4 regions of the Pseudonocardia lutea genome follow, and region 2 is predicted to be linked to each of the others. Evidence: riboswitches for the same ligand, from Rfam matches in the RefSeq annotation. Region 2 holds a riboswitch; each other region holds the start of a gene.

Region 1 (5,729 bases), on a different contig from region 2:
ACGATCTGCGCGTCGTTGTAGACGTCCGCGAGGAAGGCCTCCAGCGCCTTCACCCGCTGCACGATCCCGCGCTGCAGCCGGCTCCACTCGCTCGCGCCGATCACCCGCGGCACGATGTCCAGCGGGAACGGGCGTTCCTTGCCGGACAGGCTGAACGTGATGCCCTGGTCCATGTAGGCCCGGTCGAGCGCCTCCGCGCGGGCGGCCAGGTCCGCGGCGGCGGTGGGGGCGATCGCGTCGTGCAGGTGCCGGTAGGGCGCGCGGACGCTGCCGTCGGCGTTGAACATCTCGTCGAACGCGTCCGGGTTGGGACGGCCGGGCTCCAGATAGCCGTCGAACAGGGCCGAGCCGCGGGCACGGCCCGTGGCGGCGGGGATGGCCGACCCGTTGGTGCCGGACGCCCTGGTGGCGCCGGTCCGGTTCCTGGCGGCCGTGGCGGCGGCCGTGTCGGTCCTCGCGTCGGTGGTCGTCCGGGTGGCCGCACCGGTGGCTGCGTGGCTGGTCGGGCCGGTGGTCGCGGCCCCGTCGTCCTGTGCCGGCTCTCCTGCGGGTCTGCGGTCCACTGCGCGGCTCACGGGGTCATCTTGACCGTTTCCCCTGGCCGGGGCCAACGGGACGGTGCTACGTCCGCGTTACGAGACGGTCACGCGGGGTGGCCGCGTTCGCGGCGTGCGGGCCGTGGTCGCCGGACCGGCGTGGAGGCGGTCTTGGGGCGGTCGTGGGGGCGCGCGCCGTGCGATCCCGGTTCCGTGGCCCGCGGAGCGCGGGCCCGTGCAGGGCCGTCCGCGCCGGGTTGTAGCATGGACGACCGAGTGCTCGGCGTGCTCGCTCGCATCGGTGGAGAACCGGTCGGGGTCGCCTGAGCCCCCCGATACGTACCAGCACCAGGAAGACTCGAGGCACACCAGCGTGGCGAACATCAAGTCCCAGATCAAGCGGGTCAAGACCAACGAGAAGCGCCGTCAGCGCAACAAGTCGGTCAAGTCGTCGGTCAAGACCGCGATCCGCAAGTTCCGCGAGGCCGCCGAGGCCGGCGAGACCGAGAAGGCCGTCGAGCTGCAGCGCGCCGCCGCCCGCGCCCTGGACAAGGCCGCCGGCAAGGGCGTGATCCACAAGAACCAGGCCGCGAACCGCAAGTCGGCCCTCGCCCGGCGCGTCGCCAAGATCGGCGCCTGATCCCGCGGGCGCGCCCGGCGCGCCCGCGTGCTCCCGGCGTCCACCGGACCCGGTCGAGCGCTCCCGTCGACGGCGCTGCCCTTTCCCGTGGGGCAGGGCCGTCGACGCGTTCTCGGGCGGCGTCGGGGTCGGCCGCGGCGAGTCAGCCGGTGCCGCGGGCTTCGACGACCGCGAGGACGGCGCGTTCCAGGGCGTAGGCGGGGTCCGCGGCCGCTCCCTTGACGTCCGCGTTGACCTGCGCGGTCGCCGCGATCGCCGTCGCGAGGCCGGCGGGCCGCCACGCCCGCACCTGCCCCTGCGCCTTGCGGATCTTCCAGGGCGGCATGCCGAGGCTGCCCGCCAGGCGGTTCGGGTCGCCGCGACCGGCCGCGCCGACCTTGGCCAGCGTGCGCACCGCGTCGGCCAGGGCGTCGGCGACCAGCACCGGCGCGACGCCCAGCACCAGCGCCCAGCGCAACGCCTCCAGCGCGCCCGCCCGGTCCCCGGCGACGGCCTTGTCCGCCACCGCGAAGCCCGACGACTCGGCGCGGCCGCGGTGGTACCGGCGCACGGCCTGGCCGTCGACCTGCCCGCCGGTGTCGGAGACCAACTGGTTCGTGGCCGACGCCAGTTCCCGCAGGTCCGAGCCGACCGCCTCGAGCAGCACGCTCACGGCCTCGGCGGTGATCGTGCCGCCGGCCCGCCGCACCTCGGCCCGCACGAACTCGGCGCGCTCCTCGGGACGGGTGAGCCGGTCGCACTTGGTCACGGCCGCGCCGGCCCTGCGCAGGTCGTCCGCCAGCTGCTTGCCGCGGGCCCCGCCCGCGTGCACGGCGACCAGCACGATGCCGTCGGCCGGCTCCGCCGCGTACGCCAGGATCGCCGCGGCGAGGTCCTTGCCCGCCTCGTGCGCCCCCTGGATCACCACGATCCGGCCCTCCGCGAACAGCGAGGGGCTCAGGTGCCCGACCAGCTCGCCGGGGGTGAGCTCGGCGGGGCGGAACCGGCGGATGTCGGTCTCGGGGTCGACCGCGCGGGCGGCGCGGAGGATCTCGCTCACGGCGCGCTCGACCAGCAGCTCCTCCTCGCCCACGACGAGCTGCACGGGGGCGGGCGGCTTCGTGGCCGGCATGGGCCGAACTCCTCTCGCACGCGTCGCGGGGGGCGGCGCGCGGGGTCGTGGTGCACCGGGGCCCGGGCGGCCCGGGCCCGGGCGCCATCGTCGCGCACGACACCGACGATCCGTGACACGCCTCCCACATCCGACGGCCGGCTGGATCCGGGCGCCCCGCGTGCCGTACCGTGCAGGGCGTCCGGATCGATCCGGGCGTCGCGCTCGCTCCGCGCACGGGGCCGGCACGGCACAACCGCATATGGCTCATCCAGAGGGGCAGAGGGAACGGCCCGACGAAGCCCCGGCAACCGGCGTCGAACGACGATCCGCGCAGTGCACCCCGCGGTGCCTGCACGTCGACGGACCAGGTGCCAATTCCGGCCCGCGCCAGCGGGACAGATGAGGAGATCTGATGACTCTCACTGCAGACACGCCTGCCGGCACCACCTTCGACCTCGGCTCCGCCGTTGCGCTCTCCTGTCGCGAGTGCGGCCACCGGACGCCGCTCGCCGCGGAGTTCGCGTGTCCGCAGTGCTTCGGCCCGCTCGAGATCGCCTACGACTTCCCGAAGGTCACGCGGGAGTCCATCGAGGCCGGCCCCAAGTCGATCTGGCGCTACAAGGACCTCCTCCCGGTCCCGGCGAACGTGCAGGCCTTCCCGAACACCGAGCCCGGCTTCACCCGGCTCATCCAGGCGGACCGGCTCGCCGCGGAGCTCGGGCTCCGCAAGCTGTGGGTGAAGGACGACACCGGCAACCCCACGCACTCCTTCAAGGACCGGGTCGTCGCCGTCGCCCTGGCCGCGGCCCGTGAGCTGGGCTTCTCCGTGCTCTGCTGCCCCTCCACCGGCAACCTGGCCAACGCCGTGGCCGCGGCGGCCGCCCGGGCCGGCTGGGACTCGGTCGTGCTGATCCCCTCCTCGCTGGAGCAGGCCAAGATCACCACGACGGCGGTCTACGGCGGCACCCTCCTCGCCGTCGACGGCAACTACGACGACGTGAACCGGCTCGCCACCGAGCTCGCCGCGGAGCACGAGGAGTGGGCGTTCGTGAACGTGAACGTCCGCCCCTACTACGCCGAGGGCTCCAAGACCCTGGGCTACGAGGTCGCCGAGCAGCTCGGCTGGCGCCTGCCCGACCAGATCGTCGTCCCCGTCGCCTCCGGCTCGCAGCTCACCAAGGTCGACAAGGGGTTCGGCGAGTTCGTCCGGCTCGGCCTGGTCGAGGAGAAGCCCTACACGATCTTCGGCGCCCAGGCGACCGGCTGCTCGCCCGTCGCCTCGGCCTTCGAGCAGGGCCACGACGTCATCCAGCCCGTCCGGCCGGACACCATCGCCCGCTCGCTGGCGATCGGCAACCCGGCCGACGGCCCGTACGTCCTCGACTCCGTGCGCCGCACCGGTGGCGCCGTCGGGCACGTCACGGACGAGGAGGTCGTCGAGGGCATCCGGCTGCTCGCCCGCACCGAGGGCGTGTTCGCCGAGACCGCGGGCGGTGTCACCGTCGCGACCGCGAAGAAGCTGATCGAGGCCGGCAGGATCGACCCGGACGCCGAGACCGTCCTGCTGATCACCGGCGACGGCCTCAAGACGCTCGACGCCGTGTCCGCCCACGCCCGTCCGACCGCGACGGTGCCGGCGACCAGCAAGGCCGTCCGCGAGGCGCTCGAGGGGCGCTGAGCCGGCGCGCCACGACGAAGGCCGGGCCCGGGGGACGTGTTCCTCCGGGCCCGCCGTCGTCCTCGGGACCCGGCGACGCGCACGGCGGCCCGCCCGGGAGCGGCGCGGGGCCGGGAGCGGGTCCCCGCGCGCGACCAGCTCGTCGGCACGGGTGAAGGCCACGTCGCCGGAGAGGTCCGTGCGCCGCACGACGGCCCCCGACGCCGTCAGCAGGTCGAGCAGCCCCGGGTTCGGGTGCCGGTAGGAGTTGCCCGCGCCCACGCTGACCAGCGCGACCCGCGGCGCGACGGCCCGCAGGAACTCCGGGCTCGTGGCGCGGGAGCCGTGGTGCGGCACCTTGAGCACCTCCGCCCGCAGGTCCGCGCCGCCGTGCAGGAGCTCGGCCTGGGCGTCGAGCTCGACGTCGCCGGTCAGCAGGATCCGCCCTGCCGGGGTGGTCGCGCGGAGCACGACCGACGTGTTGTTGACGGCCGTGCCGTCCTCCCCGTCGACGTACTCCGGCGCCCGGGCGGGGGCCAGGACGTCGAGCGTGAGGGCGGGCCAGGTGAGGCGCCGGCCCGCGGTCAGTTCCAGCACGGGCGCACCGGCCTCCCCGGCCTGCCGTGCGATCCGGTGCAGCGCGCCGGCCGGCTCCTGGGCCGGACCCAGCGCGACCCCGCCCGCCGCCCGGCCTCGCAGCGCTCCCGCCAGCCCGCCCATGTGGTCGGCGTGCAGGTGGGTGACGACGACGAGCGCCAGCGCGTCGACGCCGAGGCGCCGCAGGCAGGCGTCCGTCGGCCCGTCGTCCGGGCCCGCGTCGACGAGGACCGCCTGCCCCGGCACGCCGGTGGCCAGGACCAGGGCGTCGCCCTGACCGACGTCGCAGGCGACCACGACCCAGTCCGGAGGCGGCCAGCCGGGCCGGATCACCCGGGTCGGCACCAGGACCAGCGCCAACCCGATCACGACGGCCAGGACGACGAGCCGGGAGCGGCGGAAGCGGACCAGCACCACCAGCACGAGGAGCACACCCGTGAGGAGCAGCGCCCCGCGCACCCCGGCGGGCCAGGGCAGCACGGCGCCGGGGACCGCGGCGGCGCGATCGGCCACCAGGACGAGCCACGCGACGGCGGGACCGGCGAGCCACGCGCACGCGGTCGCGGCGGCGGGCGAGAGCGGTGAGACCAGGGCGGCGAGCACCCCGAGGACCGTGGCCGGGGCGACCGCCGGCACCACCAGCAGGTTCGCCAGGACCGTGACCAGGCTCAACCCCCCGCTGAGCCCGGCGATCACCGGAGCGGTCGCCACGCAGGCCGCCGCCGGCACCGCGAGCATCTCGGCGGCACCCTGCGGCACGCCGCGCCGCTGCAGCGCGGCCGCCCAGCCGGGTGCCACCAGCACGAGTGCGGCGGTCGCGAGGACGGACAGGGCGAAGCCGACGTCGACCGCGAGCGCCGGGTCGACCACGAGCAGCACCAGCACCGCCGCCGCCACGGCCGGCACCGCCGAACGACCTCGGCCGAGGGCGAGCGCCAGCAGCACGATCCCGCCCATCACCGCGGCCCGCACGACGCTGGGCGACGGCCGGGCGAGCACCACGAACCCGACGACGGCGGCCCCGGCCAGCACCGCGGAGAGGCGCGGGTCCGCGCGGACCAGGCGGAGGAGGCCGAGCACGGCGCCGCCCACGATGGCGAGGTTCGCGCCGGAGACCGCGGTGAGGTGCGTGAGCCCGGCGGCCCGGAAGTCCTCCTCCACCTCGCCCGTCTGCCCGCGGGTGTCGCCGACCGCGAGGCCGGGCAG
Region 2 (5,729 bases):
GGAGCAGGTCGCCGCGCTCAAGCAGGGTCCGAGGCGTATTGACCCGGGTGACGCTGAGGGCCGACACATCCGCGTCGACGACCCGGTCGAGGCGCTGCGCCTCTAGCGGTTGTCGTACGCCGCGCGAGCGGCGTCGATGTGCGGCAGGTGCGTGATGCTCCACTCGATCAGTGGCGCGGTGGCTTCGCGCAGGGTTCGACCCATCGTGGTCAGCTCGTAGCTGACGTGCGGTGGCATGACGTTGTGGACAGTGCGCGTCAGGATGCCGTCGCGCTCGAGGTCGCGCAGTGTCACGGTGAGCATGCGCTGGCTGATGCCGTCGATGGCCCGCTTGAGCTCGGTGAAGCGCCGCGGTCCGTCCTTGAGCATGCGGACGATCAACAGTGCCCACTTGTCCCCGACGATCCCGAGGACTTCGCGGGCTTGGCACGGGTCCTGCATGGTTACCTCCTGAGAACCGGGGCACCGGAAAGTGCCGTATTGCCCGGTGCGCGTCGTGGGGATGACGATGTTTCGGTTACCAAAGGGTACCGAGGCACGAGGAGGAACCGACGACGATGGCCACGTTTCTGCTGGTGCACGGCGCCTGGCACAGCGGGCGGAGCTGGGACCGGGTGGTCCCGCTGCTGGAGTCGGCCGGGCACCGGGTGCTCGCGCCGTCGCTGACCGGTTACGGCGACAAGGCGCACCTGCTGGGCCCTGAGGTCGGGCTCGGTACTCACGTCGAGGACGTCGCCGGTCTGATCGAGAGCGAGCGTCTCGACGGCGTCGTGCTCGTCGGGCACAGCTACGCCGGGATGGTCATCTCGGGGGTCGCCAACCGGGTCCCGGAGCGGATTGCGCATCTGGTGTTCCTCGACGCGATGGTCCCCGAGGACGGCGAAAGCGCAGTCGACGTCCTTCCGGTCACCAAGCAGCTGATCGAGGTCGCCGTGGACGGCTGGCGCGTTCCGCCGATGCCGGAGCAGCCGCCACCCCTCGGCCTGTTCGGGGTCACCGATCCCGACGACGTCGCCTGGTTGCGCTCGATCCTGTCGGACCACCCGGTGCGGTGCCTTGAGGAGCCGGTCAGATTGGACGCGCCGGCCGCGCGCACGATCCCGCGCACGCACATCCACTGCGTCGGGGGTCGGCCTGCGGGCATCACCCGGCGTCCCGTCCCGGCTGGCGAGCGGGTGCGTGAGCTGCCGACCGGCCACGACTGCATGATCACCATGCCCGCCGAGCTCACCGGGCTGCTGCTCGAGGCAGCGGCCTGACAACGGCGCCGACATCGGTTCGTGGGGAAGCTCGGGTCGAGTGTGCACGTGCCGGATCGGGGCCATGGCGAGCGACCTCGGCGACCTGGGCGGCATGGTTCCTGGCCGCCCGGCCGCGGCTCGCCACCGCGGCGAGCGGGTCGGTGATCACTGTGGGATGCCTGTTCCCGTTGGCGCTGGTCGGCCTCCGCCCGCTCACCCGTCGGCGCCGGCGTGGACGTAGGCCGTGGGAGGGACCGCCCCTCGGTTCTTGGTGCTGGGCTTCGATCCCGTCAGGGCAGGCCGTCGCCCGGCGGCGGCGTCCGGTGCAAGAGATGGTCGCCGATCGTGCGGGCTGCGTGGGCGGCCGGATCGTGGCTGGCCACGGTGCGGGCGTTACGCCAGTGGCGGTCCAGCCCGGCGGAGGTGAGGGTGGCCGACGCGCCGGCGGCGTCGAAGACGATCGTGGCCGCCCCCTGGGCGGCGCGGTCGGCCGCCACCTTCGCCTGCGTGACCTCGATAGCGGCTGCGGCGAGTTCCTCGGGCGTGCGGTGTCCGGCCGCGGCGTCGAGGGCACGCGCTGCACTGAGCACCACGGAGCGGGCGGTGTAGGCGAGGACGCCGGCCTCGCCGACCGCGGCCTGGACGAAGGGGTCCTCGGCGGCCCGCTCGGCCTCGGCCGTCTGCGCGGTGCGTGGGTTGGCGCGGGTGAAGGCGGTGATGTCGGAGACCGCGCCCGTGGCGATCCCGGCCGCAACCGCAGCAAGGTGCAGGGCACGGAAGCTGGAGGTCACGGTCGGTCCGGAGCGCCCTGGTACGGCGTGCAGCACGTCGGCGGGGTCCACCTCGACGTCGGTGAACACGGCTGACCCGGTGGCGGTCAGGCGTTGCCCCATTCCTTCCCAGTCGTCCCACAGCTCGATGCCGGGGGCGTCGGCGGGCACGAGGACCCAGACTGGTCGGTCGTCCTCGTCGCGGGCGAGGACGGTGAGGTGGGTGGCGAACAGCCCGCCGGTGGCGTAGTGCTTCTCGCCGGTGAGGAGGAGGCGCCCGCCCGTGTGCCGCAGTCGGGTCCCCACGTCGAAGGGCCGAGAGCCGGTGCGTTCTGAGGTCGCCTCGCCGATCAACACGCCGCGCACGGCGCGGAGCCGGCGGGCGGCGTCGGGGACGTCGGGCTCGAGGAGCCGTTCGACATGAACGAAATGAGGGCGGGTGGCCTGGGCGACGTTGGAGTCGGCCGCGGCGAGTCGCACCACGGTCCGGACGACGTCGGCGATCGACCCGCCTGCCCCGCCCAGGGCGACCGGGACGCGCAGCGAGCCCAGCCCGGAGTCGCGGAAGGCCTGCATCTCACGGTAGGGCAGGGTGCGCTGTTCCTCGCGGCCGCGTGAGCCGGCCCGGACGCTGTCGGCGAGGGCGGGAAGCACTCGCGTGAGGAGCTCGTGGCGGTCGCTCGTGGCGTGCGCACGCCCGGGGGCTTCGCCGTGGCAGGCGCGACGGGTCAGCGGGTCACGGGTGGGCATGGGTCCTTCCGGGGGGTGATCGGTCGGCGGTCGGGATGCCGACAGATCGCGCTCGCCTGTCGTCGGAGATCGACGTGGCGGCGCGCCCGGAAGAGCGGCCGAAGGGCCTCGGACGGTGCCATCGCTCGGATGGTCGCACGAGCGAGGCGCGCGGCGGAACCGCCCGGCGTGGGCCCGGCCACTGCGCGGTGGGCCGTCGAGTGTGGTCCACCACGGAGGTCCGGTTACATCTCCCGGCGTCGGATGTCCGAACCTTCCTCCGGCGCCGGGCTCGGTGTTTCTCCTGGTGGGAACGTCCGGGTGACTGTCCGGACAGGTCGGCGCCCGGCACGGCGGTGGGGCTCACAGATGTCGTTCGGACCCTTGACTCACGTGCGGTCGTGATCCCTAGAGTGAGTTCGGGCCCACGGGCCACACCCATCCAGAGCGGCCGAGAGACCCGGCTCGACGACGCCGCAGCAACCCCCCGCTTGACGGGTGCGGGTGCTACCGCCGGGAGCGATGGAGGAGCGATGTTCGTCGGGGTGCGGCGGCGGCACGTGGATCTCCTGCGCACGGCCAGCGCGGGCTGTCGGCCTCGAGGTGGTCTCGACAGCCCCGGCTGCCGGCGTGAGCCGTCGTAGTCGGTCCACTTCCGCTTCGGAGGAGCTCTCAATGACCTGCGCCCCGTCCTCGAGTGCGGCGACGTGAGCGCGTCGTCGCCGTCCGAGGCCGCACCGGCTCCGCCCGCACCCGGCCCTACACGGCAGCGCGGTGCCACGGTCTGGCTGACCGGTCTGCCCAGCGCGGGCAAGTCCACGATCGCGCACGCCTGCGAGCCCAGGCTCCGCGCTCGTGGGTTGCGGGTCGAGGTGCTCGACGGCGACGCCGTCCGGCCGCACCTGGCCGCGGCCCGCGGGTACTCCCGCGAGGACCGCGCGATCAACATCCGCCGGATCGGTTGGGTGGCGGAGCTGCTGGCGCGAAACGGGGTGCTGGTGCTGGTATCGGCCATCGCGCCCTTCCGGGACGTGCGGGACGAGGTCCGTGCAGCGCACGCCGACAAGGGCACCGAGTTCGTCGAGGTGCACGTCAGCACCCCGGTGGAGATTGCGTCCGAACGCGACGTCAAGGGCCTCTACGCCCGCCAGCGCGTCGGCGAGATCTCCGGCCTCACCGGCGTCGACGACCCCTACGAGGTGCCGCTGGAGCCCGACCTCGTCATCCCCGCCCACGAGCAGCCGGTGGAGAACTCGGTCGCGCTGCTGCTCGCGCACCTGACCGACCGCGGGCTGACGGGCCCGGCCACACCCGAGGAGTCCTTGAGTTGAGCACCGCCCCTGAATCTCCGCCGTTGCTGCCGATCCCACGGTGGGAGGACGCCGCGGTCGCGGTGGCGGCTCCCGGCGCCGGTGCCGGCAACTGGGTGGGGGCTCCGAGCGTCGTCCTCGCCGACGGCGTCTACCACGCCGCCTACCGGTTGCGTGCCCCGTTGGGACACGGCCGCGGCCTGGCCACCGTTCTCGCCCGCTCGACGGACGGGATCCGGTTCACCGAGGTCGCCCGGGTGACCAAGGAGCGCTTCGGGGCGGAGTCGCTGGAGCGCCCGGCCCTGGTCCGCACGCCGGAGGGGCGGTGGCGGCTCTACGTCAGCTGTGCCACGCCCGGGAGCAAGCACTGGTGGGTCGACGTCCTGGAGGCCGACGCCCCCGAGGAGCTGGCCGAGGCGCCGCGCCGCACGGTCCTGCCCGGCGACGAGCGGCACGCCGTGAAGGACCCGGTGATCGTCATCGAGGGCGGGCGCTGGCATCTGTGGGCGTCGGTCCATCCGCTCGACGTGCCGGCGCACGAGGACCGGATGACCACCGAGTACTACACCAGCACGGACGGCCTGGCCTGGCGGCACGAGGGCACCGCGCTCGAGCCGCGCGCGGGGCGGTGGGACGCGAGGGGGGTGCGGATCAGCGCCGTCTTCCGGGTCGACGGCCGCTGGGCCGCCACGTACGACGGCCGCGCCACGGCGGCGGAGAACTGGGAGGAGCGGACCGGCCTGGCCTACGCCACCGGGACCCCCGGTGTCTTCACCGCCCAGGGGCACGAGCCGGTCGCGGAGTCGCCCCATGCCGGGCACGGGCTGCGCTACCTCAGCGTGGTGCCACAGGTGGCCGGCGGGTACCGGCTCTACTACGAGGGCACCCGCGAGGACGGGGCGCACGAGCTGCGCACGGAGCTGCTGCTGCCGCCGGTCCGCTCCGCCGAACGGCGCCCGGCGGCGGCGGTCTGAGCCGGTGGGTTCGCGTCTGCCGGACTTCCTGCTGCTCGGGGCGCCGAAGTGCGGGACCTCCGCCCTGCACAACGCCCTGAGCGGCCACCCGCAGCTGTTCCTGTCCACCCCGAAGGAGCCGAAGTTCTTCCTCACCGACGGCCCACCGCCGGATTCCGGTGGAGGCCCCGGTGACCTCGCGACCTGGGGCGAGCACGTCTGGCGCCGGGACGAGTACGAGGCTCTGTTCACCGCTGCCGATCCCGACGCGTTGTGCGGCGAGTCGACGGTCTTCTACCTCTACGACCGCGACGCGCAGCGGCGGATCCGGGACCTCCTGCCCGGGGCCCGGCTGATCGCCGTGCTGCGCGATCCGATCGAGCGGGCCCACTCGAACTGGGCGCACCTGCGCGGCGCGGGCCTCGAGCCGGAGGCGGACTTCGTGCGCGCTCTGGAGCGCGAGGAGGAGCGGATCGCCGCGGGCTGGGCGCACTTCTGGCACTACACCGCCCAGGGCCGCTACGGCGGCCAGCTCGAGCACCTCTTCTCGCTCTTCCCGAGCGAGCAGGTGCTGCTGCTGCGCTACCGGGAGCTCCGCGACGATCCCGCCGGCACGGCGGACCGGGTGTGCCGGTTCCTCGGGGTCGAGACCGGCATCGTGGCGGGGGTGTCCCGGCACCAGGTCCGCCCGGACGTGCGCGGCCGCGTGTCCGGGCCGACGAGCGC
Region 3 (5,729 bases), on a different contig from region 2:
CCGCCGTTGTCCCCGGCCTTCGGGTCGAGCTCCTTCACCGCGGCGGAGAGGTCGTAGATCTCCCGCCACTGCGGCTCCGGCGCGGTGATGTCCGGCGTGTAGAACAGCGCGCCGCCCTGCATGGTCTGGGCGAAGGCGCCCTTGTGACCCGGCAGGTTGGTCACCGTGGTCTCCATCGCCGCACGGTTCTCGTTGTGCAGCGGGTCCTGGCCGTTCGACCGCGGACCGGTCGGCAGGTAGGACACCGACTTGACCTTCGGGTTGTTCAGGTCGGAGATGTCCCACGTCCGGACGGTCGGCCGGCGCAGGTAGGGCGACGGCGCCTTGACCGGGTCGAGGATGATCGTCCGCGGCTCGGCGTAGTCACTCGTGACCATCGTCTTCAGGTCCTCGCGGACCTGGATGCCGTGCGGGTTGGCGCAGCTGGGCTGGCCGAGCGCGGGCATGTTGAGGCACTGCGTCGGGTCCTCGGGCGTGGTGGTCGCGGCCGGGGCCTCGACCAGCTTCTGCCCGTCCGGCCCGAAGCGGACGACCTCACCGGGGGTCCCGGCGAAACCGTTGCCGGTCCGCACCTCGCCGTGGGAGTACGTGCACGGCCCGGGCACGACCGGCCCGCCCATGTACGTGCCGTAGGCCGTTCCGTCCTTCAGAACCCAGTACGCGTCCGGCACCGACCCGCAGAGGGTTTGGCTGGGGAGGCTGATGCCGGAGAGCTTGAGCTCCGGCAGCGCGGACACGTCGAAGACGTAGGTGGCCGCCGAGTAGAGGCCACCCGCGTAGATCTTGTCGCCCTTGCGCCACGAGTACTGCATGTGGTGCGGCTCGTTCTCGACCAGCGGACCGACGGTCGCCGTGTTGACGACCTTGCCGTAGCCGGGCGAGCCCTTCGTGACGTCGACGACCGCCATGAAGTCCGGCCCCGGCAGCGCGTTGCGCACCTTGTCGGTCGGGTTCGCCAGCGACCCCGGCAGGTTCTTGACGTCCGGGACCACCGTGTCGGCGACGTTCTCGTCACCGGCCCACACGACCATGTACTCCGGTCGCGTCGACCCGTCGCGGGAGTCCTCCGCGGCGTCGGTGTCGATGTTGTTCTCGACCCAGTAGTCCTTGCCGTCGGCCCCCTTCACGGCGGACCTGACGGTCTCGACGTCGGCGTACGCGTCGCCGCCGGGGATGGTGGTCACCCCGGCGACGACCCCCAGGGCCAGCAGCCCGAGCAGGATCTTCTTCGGTGCACGCATCCCGGGCCTCAGCTCGGCAGGAGTCGGCTGGGCGCGCCCACCGCCGACTGGGTCAGGCCGGCGAGCGGGACGCCCGCGGGAGCGAGGTCCCGGCCCTGGTTCAGCAGGTCGCCCTCGCCGAACGCCGTGGACGACGGCTCGACGTACGGGGCCTCCGGCGCGGGTGCGGGTTCCTCGTCGTAATGGGCGGTGAGCAGCGGGGCGAGGTCCGGCACCAGGTCCGGGGTGGCGGCCTGGGCCGGGCCGGTCAGGCCGACCACGGCGGCGCCCGCCAGGGTCGCGGACCCGGCGAGCCGGGTCAGGGCCGACCGGGATGGTCGGTGTCGTCGGTGTCGGGGCACGACGATGTCTCCACTTCTTCTCATCGGGGAGCGGACGGCGGCGGACCGGCGCCCGAACACCGCACCGACGGTCCGATGTGGACCGACCGGCGGCGGCGGGGCGGGCGGCGGTGGGCGAGGCCTGGCACACCGGTCGGCGGCCCGGTCGGGGCCGGGCGGACGGGACGGCGGGTGCCGGAGCGGGGTCGCGAGGGGGAAGAGGGCGGGGCCGGACGGCCCGGGCCTTCAGTTCACCGGCGCGCTACACAGTGCGCTCGCGACGCGACGCAGATCGACGTGACGTCGATAGGCGAAGCGGTCGGTGAGGCGCATGACCGGAACTGTGTCACCCCTGTGGAGCAGTGGTGACCAGCGGGGTCGGACAGAGGGTCGTCCCACACCGTTCCGGCCTCATTTCGGACCCGTTCTCGTGGCCCAGGTCACCGTAATCCGACCTCTCGGAGCCCCGGAACGGGCCGGGTGCGCGGTGTGATGCGGCGCGGAATCTTCACGCGATCGTGTCGGCGATCTCGGGAACCGATCACGACTCGCCTTGGCCGACCTGGCGATTCGCCGCCGTCCCCCTCGATCGGGTGATGGGAGACCGCCGCCGTCCCTCCACCCAGCGTGAGCGTTCTTCCCGGCGCGGGGGAAACGGATCGGAAATGCCGCGGGAATGGCCGGGATCGAGCGAGGGCCGGACAATTCGCGCCGATCTGGAACATCCGCGACCGCAATGTCCGGTCATTCCCGCTCCCGATTCCGCGGCCCGGATCACACTTGACCGTTCCGCGGATCGGCACCTACCGTCGTCGTCAGGTCAAGAGCGCCAGCGCCAAGCCCCGGCTCGCTGGCCGGCAACCCTCCTCCGCGGTGGGGTGCTCCGGGTGACGACCGGGCCGCCGCGGACCCGCGGCCGGCAAGCGCGGACCCCGACGTCCGGCACCTCGTGCCGTACCGGGTCCTGAGTGATCCGTGGAGGATCCACGATGTCCGACGTCCGTACCGCTCCGCCCTGCACCGAGGCCCCGGGCTGCGCCGCGGCTCCGGCCCGCGCCACGGCCGCCGCCTCCGCCGCGTCGACGCCCGCCGCTCCCCTGCCCGAGCTGGTCGGCACCGGCCTCCCGGTCCCGCTGGTGGACGGCCGCACGGTGCCCTACGCCAACCTCGACCTGGCCGCGAGCGCCCCCGCCCTGCGCGCCGTCGCCGACCACGTGGCCGAGCTCCTCCCCTACTACTCGAGCGTGCACCGCGGCGCCGGCTACGCCTCGCAGGTCTGCACCGCGGTCCTCGAGGGCGCGCGGGAGACGGTCGCCCGGTTCGTCGGGGCGCGGGCGGACGACGTCGTCGTGTTCACCCGCAACACCACGGACGCGCTCAACCTGCTCGCGGGCGCGGTCCCCGGCGCGACGCTGTGCCTGGACGTCGAGCACCACGCCACGCTGCTGGCCTGGCGCGGCACCGACCACCGCGTGGTGCGTGCGCCCGACACCGTCGGCGAGACGCTCGACCTCCTGCGCGACGCGCTCGCCGCCGAGCCGACCGCGCTCCTGGCGATCACCGGCGCCTCCAACGTCACCGGCGAGATCCTGCCGATCGACGAGATCTGCGCGATCGCCCACGCCGCGGGCACCCGCGTGGTGCTCGACGCGGCCCAGCTCGCCCCGCACCGCCGGGTCGACATCGCGGCGTCCGAGGTGGACTACGTCGTGCTCTCCGGGCACAAGCTCTACGCCCCCTACGGCGCCGGCGCGCTGGTCGGGCGGCGGGACTGGCTCGACGTCGCCACCCCGTACCTCGCCGGCGGCGGCGCAGTGCGCTCGGTCGGGGTGGAGGACCGGACCGCGGAGGTCAGCTGGGCCCCGGCGCCGCACCGGCACGAGGCCGGCACACCCAACGTCCTGGGCGCCGCCGCGATCGCCGCGGCCTGCCGCGCACTGGACCCGGTGATCGACGAGGTCGCCCCCGCCCACGAGCGGGCCCTGCTCGCCCGCCTGGTCAGCGGGCTGTCCGGGATCGCGGGCGTCCGCCCGCTCCGGATCTGGGCCGACGCCCCGGACCGGGTCGCCGTCGCCTCCTTCACCGTCACCGGCATCCCGGCCGGGCTCGTCGCGGCCGCGCTGTCCGCCGAGCACGGCATCGGGGTGCGCGACGGCCGCTTCTGCGCCCACCCGCTGCTCGCCCGCCTCGCCGGCGGGGCCGACGCGGTGCGTGTCAGCCTCGGCCTGAACACCACCGGGTCCGACGTGGACCGGCTGGTCGAGGCCGTGCGCGCGATCGCCGCCGGCGGCCCGGAGTGGGACTACCGGGAGGTCGACGGCCGCTGGACCCCGACCCCGGACCCGCGCGACCTCGACCCGCTGGGCCTCGGTGCGGTCACGGCGGCGGGCGGGGCGGCCTGCGGGCACTGAACAGCCCTGAACAGCCCTGAACAGCCCTGAACAGCACTGAGCGGCCCCGGGCAACCCGGACGGACCGGGCGGCACGGGCGGCACGGGCGGCACGGGCGGCACGGCCCCGTCGCCGAGCGGCGGGGCCCACCGCTCGGCCTGCGCGGTCGGGTGGACGGGCGCACCGTCGGCGCGTCACCGTCGTTTCCCCGCAGGCGTGGGTGGTAGACCCACCCCCGGGCGACGACCGGGTCGCGGCGAGCACGGAGAGTAGATGGCAGACGACGCAGCGCTGTCTCGGGCGCAGTCCGAGGAGACCGCGGAGCAGCACCCCCACGAGCCCAGCGAGATCACCTACGCGGAGCACCTGCATCCTGCGCGTCCCCGCACGCTCCGCCATCGCGCCCGGGCCAAGTCGCCCGTCGTCCGGCGGTCGGTCGCGAAGGACGGCGCCGCCACGGGTGAGAACCCGGCGTACGTGTCCTGGCTGCTCAGCCAGTCGATGCTCGCCGACGCCAACGAGATCGCCCGGCAGTTCTCCGGCCAGGGCACGATGTGGCAGAACCCGTTCGCCGATCCCGGCCCGCGCCAGGCCGTCGAGTCGGCGTCGGTCTGGTTCACCGCATACCCGATCTCGTTGATCACGCGGCCGGGCGAGTCCTTCCTGTGCGCGCTCGGCGACGAGGCGCTGTGGAACGCCTTCTGCACCATCGGCATCGAGGCGATCCACACCGGGCCCGTCAAGCGGGCCGGCGGCATCGCCGGCTGGCAGTACACCTCGAGCGTCGACGGCCACTTCGACCGGATCGGCACGGAGATCGACCCCGCGTTCGGCACGGAGGCCGAGTTCCGCGCGATGTGCGGCATGGCCACCTGGTCCGGCGGCACGATCATCGACGACATCGTGCCCGGCCACACCGGCAAGGGCGCGGACTTCCGGCTCGCCGAGATGAAGTACGCCGACTACCCCGGCATCTACCACATGGTGGAGATCGAGGAGGAGGACTGGAACCTCCTGCCCGAGGTCCCGCCGGGCCGGGACTCGGTCAACCTCGACGTGCCCACCGAGGAGGCGCTGGAGAAGGCCGGGTACATCATCGGCCGGCTGCAGCGGGTGATCTTCTACGCGCCGGGCGTCAAGGAGACGAACTGGAGCGCGACCAAGCCGGTCGTCGGCGTCGACGGCGTGGCCCGGCGGTGGGTGTACCTGCACTACTTCAAGGACGGCCAGCCCTCGATCAACTGGCTCGACCCGTCGTTCGCCGGGATGCGCCTGGTGATCGGCGACGCCGTGCACTCGCTGGCCGACCTCGGCTCCGGCGCGCTGCGGCTCGACGCGAACGGCTTCCTCGGCGTCGAGAAGAGCGCCGAGGGCATGCCGGCCTGGTCCGAGGGGCACCCGCTCTCCTCGGCGGCCAACCACCTGATCGCCAGCATGGTGCGCAAGCTGGGTGGGTTCACCTTCCAGGAGCTGAACCTGACGATCGACGACATCCGCGCCACCGCCGAGGCCGGCCCGGACCTGTCGTACGACTTCGTCAACCGCCCCGCCTACCACCACGCGCTGGTCACCGGGGACACCGAGTTCCTGCGGCTGACCCAGCGGACCTCGCTGGAGCTGGGCGTCGACCCGGCCGGGCTGGTGCACGCCCTGCAGAACCACGACGAGCTGACCTACGAGCTGGTGCACTGGGCCACCGGGCACCGCGACGACGTCTACCCCTTCGGCGGCGAGGAGCTCACCGGCGAGCAGCTCGCCGAGCGGGTGCGCGCGGACC
Region 4 (5,729 bases), on a different contig from region 2:
CGCGGGCCTGGTCTGCGAGGTGTAGACCGCCCCGACGACCTCCGGCCGGTCGATCGCCAGCGACAGGGCCTGCCGCACGGCCGGGTCGGAGACGATCGGCTTGCCGAGGTTGAAGCCGATGCCGAACGTGATGCCCGGGTTGGGCCGGGCCAGCAGCTGCGCCCCGGCCCCGGTCAGCGGCGCCTCGTCCTGCTGGCCGATGCTGCCGATCGCGTCGACCTCGCCGGACTGCAGGCTGCCGGTCCGCACACCGGACTCGGGCACGATCCGGAACTCGACGGTGTCCAGGTAGGCCTCGCCCTGGTGGGCGAAGAGCGCCGAACCCCAGTTGTAGCCGGGCCGCTTGGCCAGGGTGAGCGAGGCGTTCTTCACGTAGTTCTCCACGGTGAACGGGCCGGAGCCGATCACCGAGGCGCAGCGCTCGTCGTCGGACTTCGCGACGGTCGCCGGGGACAGGATGCCCAGGCTGTGGGTCGAGGTGCCCTGCAGGAACTGCACGTTGGGCTGGTTGAAGGTCACGGTGAACTGCGTCGGGCTCGTGACGGTCGTGCCCTGGTAGCCGGCGAGGTAGCCCTTGGGGAGGGTACCGCGGGCGCCGATCTGCGGGACCCGGTCGAAGTTGGCCTTGACCGCGTTCGCGTCGAGCGGGGTGCCGTCGGAGAAGGTCACCCCGTCGCGCAGGGTGAAGGTGTAGCTCTTCGCGTCGGGCGAGGTCTGCCAGGAGGTCGCGAGCCAGGGCTCGAGCTCCCCGGTCCGGGGGTCCTGGTCGGTGAGCGAGTCGACGACCTGGCGCAGTGAGTAGATCGTGTCGTTGCTGGCGACCTGCTGCGGGTCGACGCAGCCCTGGTCGCTGGACACGGCGAAGCGCAGCGTGCCGCCGGCCTGCGGCGGGCCGGCGTCGGCGCCGGAGGCGGGGCCGCTCGCGTCGCCGCACGCGGCCAGCACGACGGCGGCGGCGGAGAGCAGTGCGGGCAGGAGCAGCCCGCGAGGTCTGACGGTCATGGGAGTCCTTCGGGGAGGGCCCCGGGCCGGCGGGCGTGCAGGCCCGGGGTGCGTGGGAGCGGAGGGCTCAGGAGGCGGTGCGGGCGGTGGTGCGGTCGGCCGACGGCTCGCCGAGGCCGGCGGGTGGGCGCAGGCCGAGGTTCTCGCGCAGCGTGGAGCCGGTGTAGCGGTCGCGCAGGACGCCGCGGTCGCGCAGCAGCGGGACCACCTTCTCCACGACCTCGTCGAGGCCGGCGGGGCTGACGTACGAGCCGAGGATGAAGCCGTCGACCGCGTCGTCCTGCACGTACCGGTCGATCTCGGCGGCGACCTGCACGGGTGTGCCGACGAACACGGCCCTGTCGAACTCATGCGTGACGACCTCGCGCAGCGACCAGCCGTGCCGCCGGCCGAGCGCGCGCCAGGCCTCGGCCGTGGCGCGCGCGTCCTGGGTCAGCGGGGCGCGCCCGCGGATCCACTTCGGCGCCTCGGGCGTGGGCTCCAGCTCGGGGACGGGGCCGTCCGGGTCGACCTGCGAGAGGTCGCGGTTCCACACCATCTCGGCCAGCACGATCGCGGTGAACGGGTCGACCTGCCGGCTGCGGACGTCCCGGTGCCGGTCGCGGGCCTCGGCCTCGGTGTCGCCCAGGATCACCGACGCCGACGGCAGGATCTTGACCTGGTCGGGGGCCCGGCCGAACTTCGCCACCCGCGCCTTGACGTCGGCGTAGAAGGCCCTGGCCTCGTCGAACTTCTGGTAGCGGGAGAAGATCGCGTCGGAGCGCGAGGCCGCGAAGTCCCGGCCGGCCGGCGACTCCCCCGCCTGCAGCACCACCGGATGGCCCTGCGGGCTGCGCGGGGTGCTGAAGCGCCCGGCGATGTCGAACTGGGCGCCGCGGAAGGCGAAGTCGCCCACGTGCCCGTCACGCAGGAACCGCCCGCTCGCCGGGTCGGCGACGACGGCGTCGGAGCCCCAGGAGTCCCACAGCGCCCGGACGGCGTCGAGGGTCTCCCCCGCGCGCTCGTACCGCTGCGAATGCTGCAGGAACCCGCCGCGCCGGAAGTTCTCCCCCGTGTCGGCGTCGGAGCTGGTCACGACGTTCCACGCGGCCCGCCCGCCGGACAGGATGTCCAGCGTCGCGAACCTGCGGGCCAGCTCGTAGGGCTCGTTGAAGGTCGCGTTGATCGTGCCGGTGAGCCCGATGTGCTCGGTCACCGCGGCCAGCGAGGCCAGGACCGTGAAGGTGTCCGGCCGTCCGACGACGTCCTGGTCGAAGACCTGCCCGCCGCGGGTGCGCAGCCGCAGCCCCTCGGCGAGGAACAGCAGGTCGAACGTGCCGCGCTCGGCGGTGCGGGCCCAGTGCTCGAAGGACGCGAAGTCGATGTGGCTGCCCGACGCCGGGTCGCTCCACACGGTGTCGTGGTTGACGCCCGGGAAGTAGGCGCCGAGGATCACCTGCCTCTTCCCGCGCGGCGTCGATGGTTCGCTCGCACGCTCGCTCACGCCGCCACCCCCGCGTACCGGCTGGCCGGGCGTTCCAGGCCGAACCGCTCGCGCAGCGTCCCGGGCTCGTAGGCGGTGCGGAACAGGCCCCGCTCCTGCAGCTCCGGTACGAGCCCGTCAACGATCGCGTCGAGGTCGGTGGGCAGGACCGCCGGCCGCAGCCGGAACCCGTCGACCCCTTCGTCCCGCCAGGACTCGAGCAGGTCGGCGAGCGCGGTCGGGGTGCCGGCCAGCATTGCGGCGTCGGAGCGCAGCGGGCTCCGCTCCTCCAGCCGGCGCAGGCGGGCGTGCGCCGCGTCCGCGTCGGCGTCGAGGACCACGACGAGGTCGGCGAGCACGCGCAACGCCGGCTGCGTACGCCCGACCGTGTGCTGTGCGGCGCGGATCTCGCCGAGGATCGCGGGGATGTCGGCGGCGCCCTGCGGGGTGGTGAACACGACGTCCGCGGCGCGGGCGGCCAGCTCGTACGCGGCCCGGGCGTGGGCGAGCGCGACGACCAGCGGCTGGCCCTGCGGCGGTCGCGGCACGATGGCCGGCCCGCGCACCGAGAAGAAGCGCCCCGCGAAGTCGATCGTGTGCACCTTGTCCCGGTCGAGGAACCGGTTCGTGGCGGCGTCGCGGATCTCGGCGCCGTCCTCCCAGCTGTCCCACAACCGCCGCACGACCTCGACGGCGTCGGCCGCCTCGTCGAACAGCTCCTGGACGGCGGCGGCGGTCTCCGGGGTGCCGAGCGTCTCGCGGCGGATCTCCGGCAGGGTGCGCCGGCCGAAGTGCCGCGCCTCGTCGGCGCGGGCCGAGGTCTGCACCCGCCACCCGGCCCGGCCGCGGCTGTCGTGGTCGAGCGTGGAGATCGCCGAGGCGACGTGGAAGGGCTCGGTGTGCGTGGTGGTGACGGTCGGGACGAGCCCGACGTGGCGGGTCAGCGGCGCGACGAACGCGGCGACCAGCTCGGCGTCGAGCCGCCCGCGGACCTGGTCGGTGCGGCGGTCGGACGCGCCGAGGTGATCACCGGACTGCAGGCCGAGGCCGTCCTCGATCGTGACGAGGTCGAGCAGGCCGCGCTCGGCGGCGCGGGCCAGGGCGGCCCAGTAGCGGGCGGTGAAGAGCAGATCGGGGCGGGCACCGGGCTCGCGCCAGGCGGCGGGGTGCCAGCCGGCGCCGTCGAGCGCGACGGCGAGGTGGATGGGGGCCATGAGGGCACACCTCTCCTGCGGGAGGGGGAACGGGGATCGGGTCCTCGTCAGCCCCGACAGCCGGCGCTGGCCGTGCGCAGGAGATCCACGTGGCGCCGCCGCACCCCGAGAAACATGACTCCTCCATCGCTCCCGGCCTTAGCACCCGCACCCGTCGAGCGGGGGGTTGCTGCGGCGTCGTCGAGCCAGGTCTCTCGGCCGCTCTGGATGGTGTGGCCCCGTGGGGCCGGGCTTCACTCTACGGATCCGGAGGGCGCTCCCGTCAATCCTCCGGGTGAGGAGTGTGATCGAGGCCGCGTGGGATTGTCCGGACAGGACGGGGCCACCGTCCATCAGGGAGAACACCGCGGCCGGACAGCCTGCCGAGGTCCGGACGATTCACCGTCGGCGGCCGCCTCGCCGGCGGTCGGCGCGCAGCCGCCGCAGCATCGGCAACGCGCTGAACGAGGTTCCCCCGGCCGCCACGAGCCCGACGCCCAGGTCGACCGAGATCCGCCCCTCGCGCTCCCAGTAGACGTCCTTCAGGTCCAGCAGCAGGGCGAACTCGTCGACGATCAGCGCCAGGCCACTGCCGTAGGCCAGCGCGACCAGGGGATGGCGCCGGGTCCTGTCGGTGCCGCGCACCGCGACCGCGCCCACCCCCGCCAGCAGGCCGATCCCCCAGAGGTAGTGGTGCAGGTGTGCACCCCCGACCGACACGTTCCGGAACGGGCCGCCGCCACGCCGGATGCTGTGGGTGATGCCACGGACCCCCGCGAAGGTCGCGGTGAAGCCCGTCCAGGACCACAGGACCGCCCGTTCCCGTGGCCCGAGCCCCTCGCGGTAGGCCGCGCGGACGTCGGACGGTGTCGGGACGGCCGGCACCGTCGCCTGCGGCTCCGAGGCAGATGACATGCGCCGAGAATGGCCCATCGGCCCGTCGCTCACCCACGAGAGGGGGTTTCCGACTGGACGACCGGGCGGTGACGACGGTCGGAAGTGCCCTTGTCCCGACGCCCGGGGAGCTGTTGGGATGCGCGGATGGCGAAGGACGGCACGTCCGGACGAGGAACGCTGGTCCTGGTCGCGATGACGCTGGCCAACGCGATGATCCTCATCGACCAGACCGCCGTCCCGCTGGCCCTGCCCGACATCGCCCACGATCTCGGGGTCGGTTCGCAGTCGGTGCAGTGGGTGCTCAACGCGAGCCTCCTGCCCCTGGCCGGCCTGACGATCCTCGGGGGACGGCTGGGCGACCTGCTCGGCAGGCGCAAGGTCTTCGTGACCGGATCGGTCCTGTTCGCGGGCGCCTCGGCGCTGGGCGGCCTGGCGCCCTCGTTCGAGGTGCTGCTCGCCGCCCGGATCCTGCAGGGCGCCGGGGGCGCGCTGATGCTGCCCACGACGGTGGCCATCGTCAGCTCGGCCTTCTCCCGCGACGCGGCCGGCCGGGCCCTCGGCACGATGGGCGGGATCGCCGCCGTGGCCGGTGCGCTGGGACCCACCATCGGCGGCGTGCTGACCTCGACCCTCAGCTGGCGTGCGGTGCTCCTGATCAACGTTCCGCTCCTCGTGGTCACGCTGGTCTGCACGGTGCGCGCCGTGCCCGCCGACGCGCGGTCGACGGGTCGCCCCCACATCGATCTCAGCGGCGCGGTCACGGCCGGCGTCGGGCTGGTTGCCCTGGTGTTCGGGCTCGGGCAGACCACGGCGTGGGGCTGGAGCTCGCCGGGGGTGATCGTCTCGCTGGTCGTCTGCGTCGTGGCGTTCACCGCGTTCGTGCTGCGCGAACGGCGGGCCCACGACCCGCTGATGAACTTCGCCCTGCTGCGCCGGAGCCGCAACTACCTCGGCGCCACGATCAGCCAGGGCCTGGCCGGCATGGCCGAGATGGGCCTCGGGCTGATCTTCCCGTTGCTGCTCATCCTCAATCTCGGGATGGACCCCGCGGTCGCGGGCCTGGCCCTGATCCCCACCACCGTGCCCATGGTGGTCCTCGCCCCCCTGGTCGGGCGCTGGTACGACCGGTCCGGCGGGCGGCCGCCCCTCGTCGTCGGGTTCGGTTGCCTCGCCCT

The links. Region 2 has a riboswitch for S-adenosylmethionine ahead of cysC (adenylyl-sulfate kinase). Riboswitches for the same ligand answer to the same signal wherever they lie in the genome.
Region 1: another riboswitch for S-adenosylmethionine. It lies ahead of thrC (threonine synthase); the one in region 2 lies ahead of cysC (adenylyl-sulfate kinase).
Region 3: another riboswitch for S-adenosylmethionine. It lies ahead of ACFQH9_RS09030 (aminotransferase class V-fold PLP-dependent enzyme); the one in region 2 lies ahead of cysC (adenylyl-sulfate kinase).
Region 4: another riboswitch for S-adenosylmethionine. It lies ahead of ACFQH9_RS24620 (LLM class flavin-dependent oxidoreductase); the one in region 2 lies ahead of cysC (adenylyl-sulfate kinase).

The regions. Positions count from the first base shown of each region.
Region 1 is NZ_JBHSQK010000030.1:34,502-40,230, forward strand. It holds gene ACFQH9_RS13500 (circularly permuted type 2 ATP-grasp protein) at 1-377, opposite strand, end outside; gene rpsT (30S ribosomal protein S20) at 910-1,176, shown strand; gene holA (DNA polymerase III subunit delta) at 1,319-2,287, opposite strand; SAM riboswitch class I at 2,531-2,675, shown strand; gene thrC (threonine synthase) at 2,682-3,947, shown strand; partial or broken gene ACFQH9_RS13520 (ComEC/Rec2 family competence protein) at 4,269-5,729, opposite strand, start outside.
Region 2 is NZ_JBHSQK010000125.1:314-6,042, reverse strand. It holds gene ACFQH9_RS31475 (winged helix-turn-helix transcriptional regulator) at 103-441, opposite strand; gene ACFQH9_RS31470 (alpha/beta fold hydrolase) at 558-1,259, shown strand; gene ACFQH9_RS31465 (acyl-CoA dehydrogenase family protein) at 1,532-2,761, opposite strand; gene ACFQH9_RS31460 (putative leader peptide) at 2,740-2,883, opposite strand; SAM riboswitch class I at 3,176-3,269, shown strand; gene cysC (adenylyl-sulfate kinase) at 3,448-4,071, shown strand; gene ACFQH9_RS31450 (glycoside hydrolase family protein) at 4,068-5,024, shown strand; gene ACFQH9_RS31445 (sulfotransferase family protein) at 5,029-5,729, shown strand, end outside.
Region 3 is NZ_JBHSQK010000017.1:25,947-31,675, forward strand. It holds gene ACFQH9_RS09015 (hypothetical protein) at 1-1,241, opposite strand, end outside; gene ACFQH9_RS09020 (hypothetical protein) at 1,250-1,582, opposite strand; gene ACFQH9_RS09025 (putative leader peptide) at 1,808-1,894, opposite strand; SAM riboswitch class IV at 2,380-2,493, shown strand; gene ACFQH9_RS09030 (aminotransferase class V-fold PLP-dependent enzyme) at 2,551-3,972, shown strand; gene treS (maltose alpha-D-glucosyltransferase) at 4,226-5,729, shown strand, end outside.
Region 4 is NZ_JBHSQK010000071.1:36,653-42,381, reverse strand. It holds gene ACFQH9_RS24630 (ABC transporter substrate-binding protein) at 1-1,002, opposite strand, end outside; gene ACFQH9_RS24625 (NtaA/DmoA family FMN-dependent monooxygenase) at 1,070-2,485, opposite strand; gene ACFQH9_RS24620 (LLM class flavin-dependent oxidoreductase) at 2,482-3,678, opposite strand; SAM riboswitch class I at 3,799-3,892, opposite strand; gene ACFQH9_RS24615 (hypothetical protein) at 4,057-4,572, opposite strand; gene ACFQH9_RS24610 (MFS transporter) at 4,699-5,729, shown strand, end outside.